Regions from separate parts of the Synechococcus sp. PCC 7335 genome, predicted to be linked through region 2. Evidence: predicted binding sites of a transcription regulator. Region 2 holds the regulator's gene; the other holds the start of a gene.
The links. Region 2 encodes NtcA, which controls nitrogen genes in cyanobacteria. Its sites were predicted from a motif close to GTANCNNNNGNTAC; they were not measured.
Positions count from the first base shown of each region.

Region 1 (4,762 bases), 1.2 Mb from region 2:
TACCTGGTCAAGACGAACAGCAGCTTCAGCAACTTCGGCTAGTTGCTCAGGCGTTTTCTTAGCAATCGTGCGATCGCTTTCTAAAGACTGACCAATCGCACAAAACTGACAGGCCGTTTTACGATTCTCGTATCGAATGCAGGCTTGCAAAACTGTTGTTGCTAGTACATTGTTGCTATGCAACAGCGCGATCTTCGAGTAGGGGATGCCATCAGCGGTGTGCAAACCGTAAAACTTAGGCTGACGTGGAAAGTCAAGCGGACTAATCACTTGATTGTTCTTTGCTAAATAAGACTGACCGGTTGAGGAATCAATATCTACTCGGTAGGGAGACTGGGCTGCACCATCAGTGTAAACAGGCACCATTACAGTTGTCCGGCCAATCGTTACCGCTTTATGATCAGAAGGACCCGCACCGCCTTTTCGTCCGGCTGCCCCTATCTCAGATGTCGCTAGGTTGAGCCCTCTAGATTGCAGGTCAGTAATGATATGTTGTGCGTTTAATGGCTCAGCGGATAGCAGACTACTTCGCATGTAGGGAACTGATTTGGACATAGGTCGACAAAATAATCTGAGAATAAATAGGAATAATCTGAGAATAAAGAAGAGACGCCTAGTTGATTTAGTCGTTGCTCTTTGAAGAGAGCCGCTCTAGGCGACGGGTAGAAGAATCGGAACTATTTGAAGAAATAGGGATTCCAACAGAATAGTCAGCGTCTTCTTGAAGACCTTCAAGTCCTTCTACTGCAGAAGAGTCTAAAGGCTGCGAGTCCCTCTTCTCATGAGTAACCTGGTTGATAGCTGAGTAGGCAGATGTATTGATCTTGAGCTGGAGCAGATCGGGTCTCGCATAGTGACCCACAGAATCCATCATACGCTTACGTTTGGTGATCAAAGAGAAATCTAGGCTAGCGATCGCCATGCCCTCTCCTTCTCGAATCGGCTCTGCTAAATGGACCCCTTCCGGACTAATAATCGTCGTATAGCACCCACCTTGCAGTACCTTTTGTAACGCCTCAGTCGGCGCAATCTGTTCTACCTGCGCAGGCGATAGCCAGCCCGTCGAATTCACAACAAAACAGCCTGACTCTAGAGCGTGATGACGCATTGTCACTTCAGTTTGTTCACTGAAAATATCACCCACCATTGAGCCAGGAAACTGGCCGCAGTGAATTTGTTCATGCCCTGTCATCAGACTATAGCGGGCAAGCGGATTGTAATGCTCCCAACAGGCCAACGTACCCAATCGTCCAACTGCTGTCTCACACACCTGCAACCCAGACCCATCGCCCTGTCCCCATACCATCCGTTCGTGATAGGTCGGTGTTAGCTTCCGGCGCTTCAACACACACTCACCTGTTGCGTCGAAAACGAGCTGAGTGTTGTAAAGTGAGCCCTTATCCCTTTCGTTCACGCCTAGAACAATTACCATCTGATGTACGCGAGCTGCCTGACCAACTGCGTCAGTCACAGGACCCGGGACAACTACTGCCTCCTCATAGAGTCTCATATGTTCTTTGCCCATCAGCACGGGCGGCAGCACAAAAGAGAAGTAAGGATAGTAAGGGATAAAGGTCTCAGGAAAAACAATCAGATCTACGCCTTCTTTGGCAGCTTCACCAATCGCCTTGAGCACTTTTTCTACCGTACCCGACTGACTATGTAACACAGGTGAAAGCTGTACGGCGGCAGCTTTTACTGTTTTAGAGTAATCCATAGTAAATGCTGCTTAGTGAACAGGCTCTCTTGATAATTGTGGCGTTGCTTCTCTAACGTTAATACCCCTTCTACAGCGGACTAGAGTGGGTATTGAGCCACAGTCCTACATCGTCCAAGTATCTAATATAAACGCACCTTCTTTACGATGCATGAGTACGATATCTAAAACATCTTTGGGGTTAATGGGCGTAATGCCAGGAATCAAAGAAGGCTCACCGTGCCCGTACAATGCCTGCAGCGCGAACCGACAGGCATAGACCTTAGCCCCATCTGCAATCACCTTTTCAACCCGATTGTTCATGGCCATATGTCCAGGGAAGGCCTCATCCCCCAACTTAGGAAAGCCGCGCTGTACACCTAGCGTTACCCCAGGCCCGTACAACAATACAGAAGTCTCGAATCCTTTGCTAATCAGACGGCTAACTTGCAACAGATTCACTAGTCCAATAGAACCTTCAAACGCAACCGTATGAAAGGTTACTAGTGCCTTTTCGCCAGGTTCTGCCTGAACATCAGGAAATACTTTCTCTTCATAATCTACAAAAAAGTCACCACTCTGATGCGCTGGCGTTGTTACAGCTGGCATATGTCATTACTCCCAAATATCTGTCCACACCGTAAGTGGTCGAAGCACCTTTTCCAGTATCTATTGCTACAGATAGATAGAGTCTGACTATTGAGACAGGACAAACTACTTCAAGATAGTCGCTTACGACTTATTGAAGACATCAGCCTGCACGAAAAGACAGGTAATTCTTCAAAGCGACACTGTTAAAAGAGTGAGGCTTTTCGATTCTGTAACGTCTGATACAAGGCTATTCTAAAGGTCTTTCTATGGTTGATAAATAGTCTTCAGTGAAATAATCTTTTCTGCTTCTATGGCATCTGTTTTGAGGTGCTTGTTCTCACACAGCGTTTGCCTAACTGCTTATGAGCTTATCAACGACTACGCACTATCCAGTTGTTATTGTTGGCGGTGGCCAAGCAGGGCTATCTGTCAGCTACTGCCTAAAGCAGCGAGGCATTGAAAATATCATCTTTGAGAAGCATAGCGTTGCTCATTCTTGGGAAGCTAAGCGATGGGATTCTTTCTGTCTAGTTACGCCTAATTGGCAGTGCGTACTACCAGGGTATGCGTATTCAGGTGACGACCCTGATGGCTTCATGGGAAAGCGTAAGATTGTTCAATATGTTCAAGATTATGCCCAGTTTTTTGAAGCTAACATTAGAGAAGGGGTTGCGGTAGAGAAAGTTGAGGAAGAACCCAGCAATGCTGTTTTCAAGGTAACGACCTCGGCAGGAATATATACAGCTGATCAGGTTGTCGTTGCGACAGGTGGATATCATATTCCTAAGATTCCGACTATAAGTGAGGCTTTACCTGAAAGTGTTTTACAGCTTCATTCTTCAGCATATAAGAAGCCAGCGGATCTACCGGCAGGAGATGTGCTAGTCGTAGGCACGGGTCAGTCGGGATGTCAGATTGCAGAAGATCTGCATCTAGCGGGTAGGCAGGTACATCTGTGTGTTGGTGGAGCACCGCGATCGCCCCGGCAATATAGAGGTAAAGATGTCGTCGAGTGGCTAGATCAGCTAGGCTACTACGACATTACTGTAGATGAACACCCGCAAAAGGAAGCCGTTCGGAAAAAGACAAATCACTATGTCACAGGGCGTGGCGGGGGTAGAGAGATCGATCTGCGGCAGTTTGCAACAGAAGGAATGCGACTCTACGGCAAACTGAAATCTATTGAGGGAACTCGGCTGACTTTAAAAGACGATCTAAAAAAGAATCTTGATCAAGCAGATGAAGTAGCCGAAAGTATTAAAAGAACCATCGATCAGTACATAGAGAAGAACAACATAGAAGCTGTGGTTGATCCTCCCTATGAACCCGTGTGGCAACCGAATGACACACCGACCTTGATCGATCTTGAAGCCGCTGGCATCAATACCGTCATTTGGGCAACCGGCTATCATATGGATTTTAGCTGGATAGAGATTCCTGCGTTTGATGGGAAAGGCTACCCGACGCATCAGCGGGGTGTAACGACAGTAGAGGGGCTGTATTTTATTGGACTGCCCTGGCTGTACACCTGGGGGTCGGGGCGTTTTTCTGGGGTAGCTCACGATGCCGAGCACCTTGCTGACTGTATCGAACACTGCATTGAGCTTAGACATCGTGGATTAAAACTCTCACAACCGGGTCGTTATGAGGCAATTAATGAAGTGGCGATTGGATCATAGACCGCGCTTAGTCCACTCTTTCTAGCGACTCGCACTTTCATAGCCAGCTATAGCCAGCCTTGTTTGGTAGCCCTGAAAACGGCCTGGGTTCGAGTTCTAACGCCTAGCTTTCCCAACATGTTTCTGGTGTGAAACTTGACAGTGCGCTCACTGATAAATAGCTGTTTGGAGATTTCGCGATCGCGCAACCCCTGAGCTAACAACATAATCACCTCCTGCTCTCTAGCAGACAAAGGCGACTCCTTCGACAGCGGTTGAGGTGAGGAATTATGTTGAGGTGAGGAATTATTTAGAGTAGACACCTTCAAAGGCGCAGCCTGCGCAAACGCCTGTCCAAACGCCTGTTCAAACGATAGTTCAGCAAACCGTTCTGCGGACTGCTTTGAGCGTGGTATTTGCCATCGTACCTCTGCTACCGTTCTATCGTGACCGATCTGAGTTCGTACCCTTCCCCCCAAGCGTTCAATTTCAATAGAAAGCGCTCTAAGTTCTCGACTCAAAAGAATTAAGGGCTGGTTGTTCTGTTCAATCACATCACCACTGGCTTCAACTGACAGCATTGCCTCTAGAAAGACACTCTCACTTTCATAAACCAAACGACAATACTGGCAAGTTTGTTGATTGAGATGTCTGACAACTAGAAGCAGTACCTGACTAATTTCGGGTTCTAGCGGATGTTCCACCCCTAATAGGCTCAGCCTTTGCGGCCCCAGGATTGCTGCTATTTGTTCTGATAGATAAACAGAGGGCAGCAGTCTTTGAGACTGTTCATGAGGCTGCATTAATCGCATCGCCT
Region 1 is NZ_DS989904.1:269,391-274,152, forward strand. It holds gene S7335_RS01135 (MSMEG_0568 family radical SAM protein) at 1-534, opposite strand, end outside; gene S7335_RS01140 (Nit6803 family nitrilase) at 623-1,717, opposite strand; gene S7335_RS01145 (MSMEG_0572/Sll0783 family nitrogen starvation response protein) at 1,823-2,305, opposite strand; gene S7335_RS01150 (MSMEG_0569 family flavin-dependent oxidoreductase) at 2,650-3,966, shown strand; gene S7335_RS28700 (LuxR C-terminal-related transcriptional regulator) at 4,014-4,762, opposite strand, start outside.
Region 1: a site for NtcA is predicted at 2,362-2,375, ahead of S7335_RS01145 (MSMEG_0572/Sll0783 family nitrogen starvation response protein). Genes of this name have one in related genera too.

Region 2 (4,762 bases):
TATAGGTATAGCTACTCATCCGATGCGTATCCGTAGGCTAGCTATATTAAAACTCTCAGGTTGACTAGCATCTCAGGCTGACTAGGACTACGAATGAAGTTTGGAGTGCAAAATCTTAAGTTGTAACGGTTTACCCGACTATTGAAGTTAAGAATACATCCTGACTGTGATCTACTTTCCCATGAAAGCACCCTTTAAAAAACGCTGGGGCAATTGTTTGCCTCAGCGTTTAGTCTAAGCAAGCCATTTTACCCAATAGGTATTGACTTTATAGGTAGCTTTAGCATGCTGCTAGTTAGGAGCCTGCGTACTTGATGCCGGCTGGTACGGAGCGAACTGTAGCCGCAACTGGTATGCCACTCTTTTGCGAGATAGATGGCGTCGTGCCTTGTTTTCCTACCATATAGCGTTGCCATAGATCGGCTAACTCACGAGCTTTCATCTGCCAGTCCGGGCGCAAGCGATACATTCGTCTAGGTCGACCTCGTCCTTCTACTTTTTTCCAATAGCCCATAATGGCCGCTTGGTTCTCAAGAAATTTGAGAGCGTTGTAGAGCACAGTGTCAGACAGCCGATAGTTTGGGTAGTCTTTCTCAATAGCATGGATAAGCTCAGTGCCGTATGAGTCATGCCGGATGAGTACAGACAGAACGTAACAGACAGCAAGCTCTTTATTGAGATAAACCGGCGGCGGATCGTCAAAAAACTGATAGATATCTTCAAACTTCATGGGGAAGCTCCGATAGCGGGTGAGTAAAGGAACAGCGACAGCCGGCTTAGATGAATTACGTCAGGATGTTTAGCACGTGCGCTAGAACTGCTGATTTATTTTAGGCATGGAATAAAAGATTTGCTTAACTTTCACGTAAGTAGTAATCATCTGCAAGAATTTGTCAGATTTGTACCTAGAATTATGATAAAAAGTTTAACTTCGTCATATTCTTGTAAGTCCTTGCTCTAGATAGAAGAACTTTTGTTACGGAGTATGGTTATTTGCTTTTAGCGAAATAGCGTTTGACTAGAACGGTCTAGGTGCTTCGGACGCTTCTGTTTGTAAGCTCTGGGTAGTAAAGAGCACCCGATCTCGCTGGACGGCAGCTAGCTCCAAATAGACTGGGCCTATGGTGTAAGTCGATTGGCTTGCGATCGCCTGAATTTCTATGGGCTGATCGTAAACTTGTACCTGCCGCAAAAAATCTACGACCGGATCAGTTAGCCCCCTAGCAACAATTGGATTGAAGTAGACAATACCGTCTCTTCTAGCTTGAATTTCGGCGCGCACCTGCAAGGCCCTGTAGCGTTCTGCTAGGTCTTCATCGGTCAGATCTTCTTGAGTTACTTGCACAGAGGCAACCGTTTCGCCAGGGATATATCGAATTTCGTTCACAGGTGCTTCTAGGTTGACCTGTAAACAGGGTTCGCCCCCCCCATTCAAGATTTCGCCTACGCAAGGTTCACCTACTACATAGTTAGCGGCTGAGGAGACTCTGATGATATAGCTTCTAGCATCTATCGTTGTTTCGATAATCTGTTGGACAATATCAGGATCGAACTGGATGACAAAGTCTTCAACCTCCTCTAGTCCAGGCCAGATACTTCGCAACGCGATCGCATTGGCTTGAACTAGGGCAGCTTCTACTGCCCGCTGAGCGGCTTCTTCAGAATCAGAACGCGCTAGCGTAACCGCTAAGGTCTCATTTCGGCGAATCGCCACATTGCCTAAGCGTAAAACCTGAAATTCATCGTCTAGGCGGGCAATTTCTTCGGTGAGCAGCGTTTGCTGAGCTTGGAGATCGTTGAGGCGGCGGGCACGTTCCTCAATCTCTTGATCGCGCTGGGCGATCTGTTGGTCACGTGATTGTAGTTCTTGATCACGTGAGCGCAGGGCCTGGTCACGCTGCTCAATTTGGGAGCGCACGGCTGCTCGTTCTTCGATTAGCTGCTGCCGCTCGGACCGCAGTCCGCCAATTTCATCGCGCAGACTTCCGATTTGGGCCGAGACGCTCTCCAGCTGGTCTTGTGTCTCAATTAGGCTGCTAAGGGTTTCTTCTTCTCTGGCGATCGCCGTCCGTAAAGATCGATTTGTTTGCCTAAGTCTGTCTTGCGCCTCTGACTGTAGCTGCCTCGATTCTTCTAGTGTCCCTTCTACGCTCTCTCGCTCATTGACCGCCGATTCTAAATCTCTTTGAGCTTGGGACAGTTCTTGCTGAATGTCATCGAGCTGGAACAATCCTTTTCGCAGTTGGCCATCTAGTGCAATCAGCAGCATTAGCGTGGAAAAAGAGGCCACCATTCCAGTGACCACGCTGACTAGCGTCGCCGTCTGACGCGGACGCAGGTTGAACAAACTCAGGCGAGATTTGCCCACCTTCATGCCGATGCGATCGCCCACCGTAGCAATCACACCGCCCAAACAAGCCACTGCAAAAAGTAATATAAATCCAGTCATTCATCCCTGTGTGGCCGCAAGAAAATCGCATCACTCGCATCAAGATAGTAACTGATTGTCTTGAGAAGCGAAGACACTCGTCTCTATGCGCTTGCCACTAGGTGAACTGCTGAGACAGCGTTACCGGGTCATGAACTGTAATTTTTTTCTTGTGGATAGAGATCATTCCCTGCTCGCGCAGATCGCCTAGTAGACGAGTCACCGTTACCCGTGTAGAACCGATTGCCTCGGCGATCGCCTGGTGAGACAGCTTTAGATCAACCGTGATCCCTTCATTCCCAGGTACTCCAAAATCACGACATAGAATGAGCAAGAAGCTTACTAGGCGCGACCCCATATCTCGATGGGCCAGAGTTTCAATCATCATTTCAGTTTGTAAGATTCGCGATGACAGACCCCGCAGCATCATCGCCGAAAGCTCAGGATGCTCTTTCAGTGCCACGCTCATCTGATCGGCCTGCAAAGACATAAGCTCAACCGGCGTAAAGGCCACTGCGTGATAAAACCGGTCCGAGCGATCGCCTGTAATTAGAGAAAGTACGCCAAACACGCTGTTCTCACGCAGTAGAGCGACCGTTATTTCTTCACCTGCCTCGTATACCCGAGAAAGCTTCACCGCCCCTTTTGTTAAAAAATACACTCGCTCAGCCGGATCCCCAGGGAAGAAAATCGTCTTATTGCGCTCATACGATTCAACGACCGGCGGCAAAGTTCCTCCCGCAAACGAGCGAAACATATCAGAAATTGGCGAACTGGGAACTGCAACCATGATGACAAGAATTAAGAGGGATTTCGGGGCTAAGCTGGCCTATGCATGTTGAAAAGTCAAGGCTTTTACGAGAGCAAAACTCAAATGTTACGAGAAGCTCACTATGCTACATAACACTAAAGCCCATGCCATCAGTAACAGTTTGTATCGAAAAGCACAAGATACATTCACGATTCGTGTGCAGCTCATCAGCGTAAGATGCCCTAGCGCAGCTGAAAGGTCTATCTGATGATGTTCTGGTGGTAGCTCAAAGAGAACCGCTGTCTTTATCGTGTGAGATTGTGTGAGTCGGGAAAAGAGATATCCTCTAAAGCTTCAAGTGACAATAACAGCAACAACAGCTAACCTGACAGGCAAAGCGCCGTGCATGAAGCAAAGCCAAAGTATAAGGTCAGACTATTCGTCGCACTATTCATCGCCTTGTTTTAATTCTATTGAATCCTAATCATATGAACGCCTACTCCTGTTTAAATGAGGCCGAATTTCAACGGGTCAGTGATGGAAAACTAGGGTCGCTGTTACAATCGTGCCACTCTTCCCGGTGGACGCTAGCGCTAGTATGGCCAGTTCTGGGAGATTTCGATACGTTGGAGTACGCTTGGTGGTTGCAGCGTGAGCGCCCGTACATAGAAGCTGCGAATATCCAAGTAAGAGCGGTTGCCATTGGCGATCGCACCGCTGGACAAAAATTCTGCGACTATACAGGGTTTCCTCCAGAGCATCTATATATAGACCCGACTGCTGCAATCCATCGCCAACTGAGCTTGTACAAGGGACTATCTGTCTCGTTTCCAGGGCTGAGCACTAGGCAAAGTGGCTATCTCAACCTGCTACTGATGTGCGCTGGCATCGGCAGCCCTGGCACACTCAAAGAAGTCTTTCGTGGCTATATTGGCGATAGATCTGCCCCGCAGCTAATCTCTGATGATGAAGTAATCAAAGCGAAGCCACTCCCCGCACTCAGCGGCGACGCCTTTAAATTAGCAGGCGGCAAAGGTTTTCAACGGCCTTTTGAGCTAGCGACCTTGCGGCTGCGGAATATGAGCGAAGTCTTGAGTAATTGGCAAACGTATATGCCGGATGCGATGTATCTCACGCAGCGCGGAGCGACGTTCTTGATTGGCGCTAGTAGTGGGAGCGCTCCAGAGATAGTCTATGAGTGGCGCGATCACAATATTCTTGGATTCGCAGAAAACATGAGCGATCCACTATCATTCTTAGAGAATTACGTTGCTGACTACCGGCAAGCAGCAGACGGGAAACCGATCGCTACGAGTAGGGCAATATAATTTACAATGTTTAACAGTTGGTACCACTACCACATCCATTAGCAGCACTATTGAGCTATCCGACACACTTTTGCAGACCCCTTACATGAAGGCGTCTCGTTGAAGGTTAGTTACGCCGCTAACGAGACGCCTTTAACGCTCAATAAAAGGGTGTGAGGCTTGTTCACCGCACTTGTAAGCACCACCTCCTTAATCTAAGGTGTGGTGTGCTTTCAGTTTTTATCACTCAACTAACCAAAATCACCATGAAAGACC
Region 2 is NZ_DS989904.1:1,442,045-1,446,806, forward strand. It holds gene S7335_RS06410 (PadR family transcriptional regulator) at 296-730, opposite strand; gene S7335_RS06415 (DUF3084 domain-containing protein) at 1,019-2,449, opposite strand; gene ntcA (global nitrogen regulator NtcA) at 2,547-3,218, opposite strand; gene S7335_RS06425 (peroxiredoxin-like family protein) at 3,668-4,507, shown strand; gene fusA (elongation factor G) at 4,753-4,762, shown strand, end outside.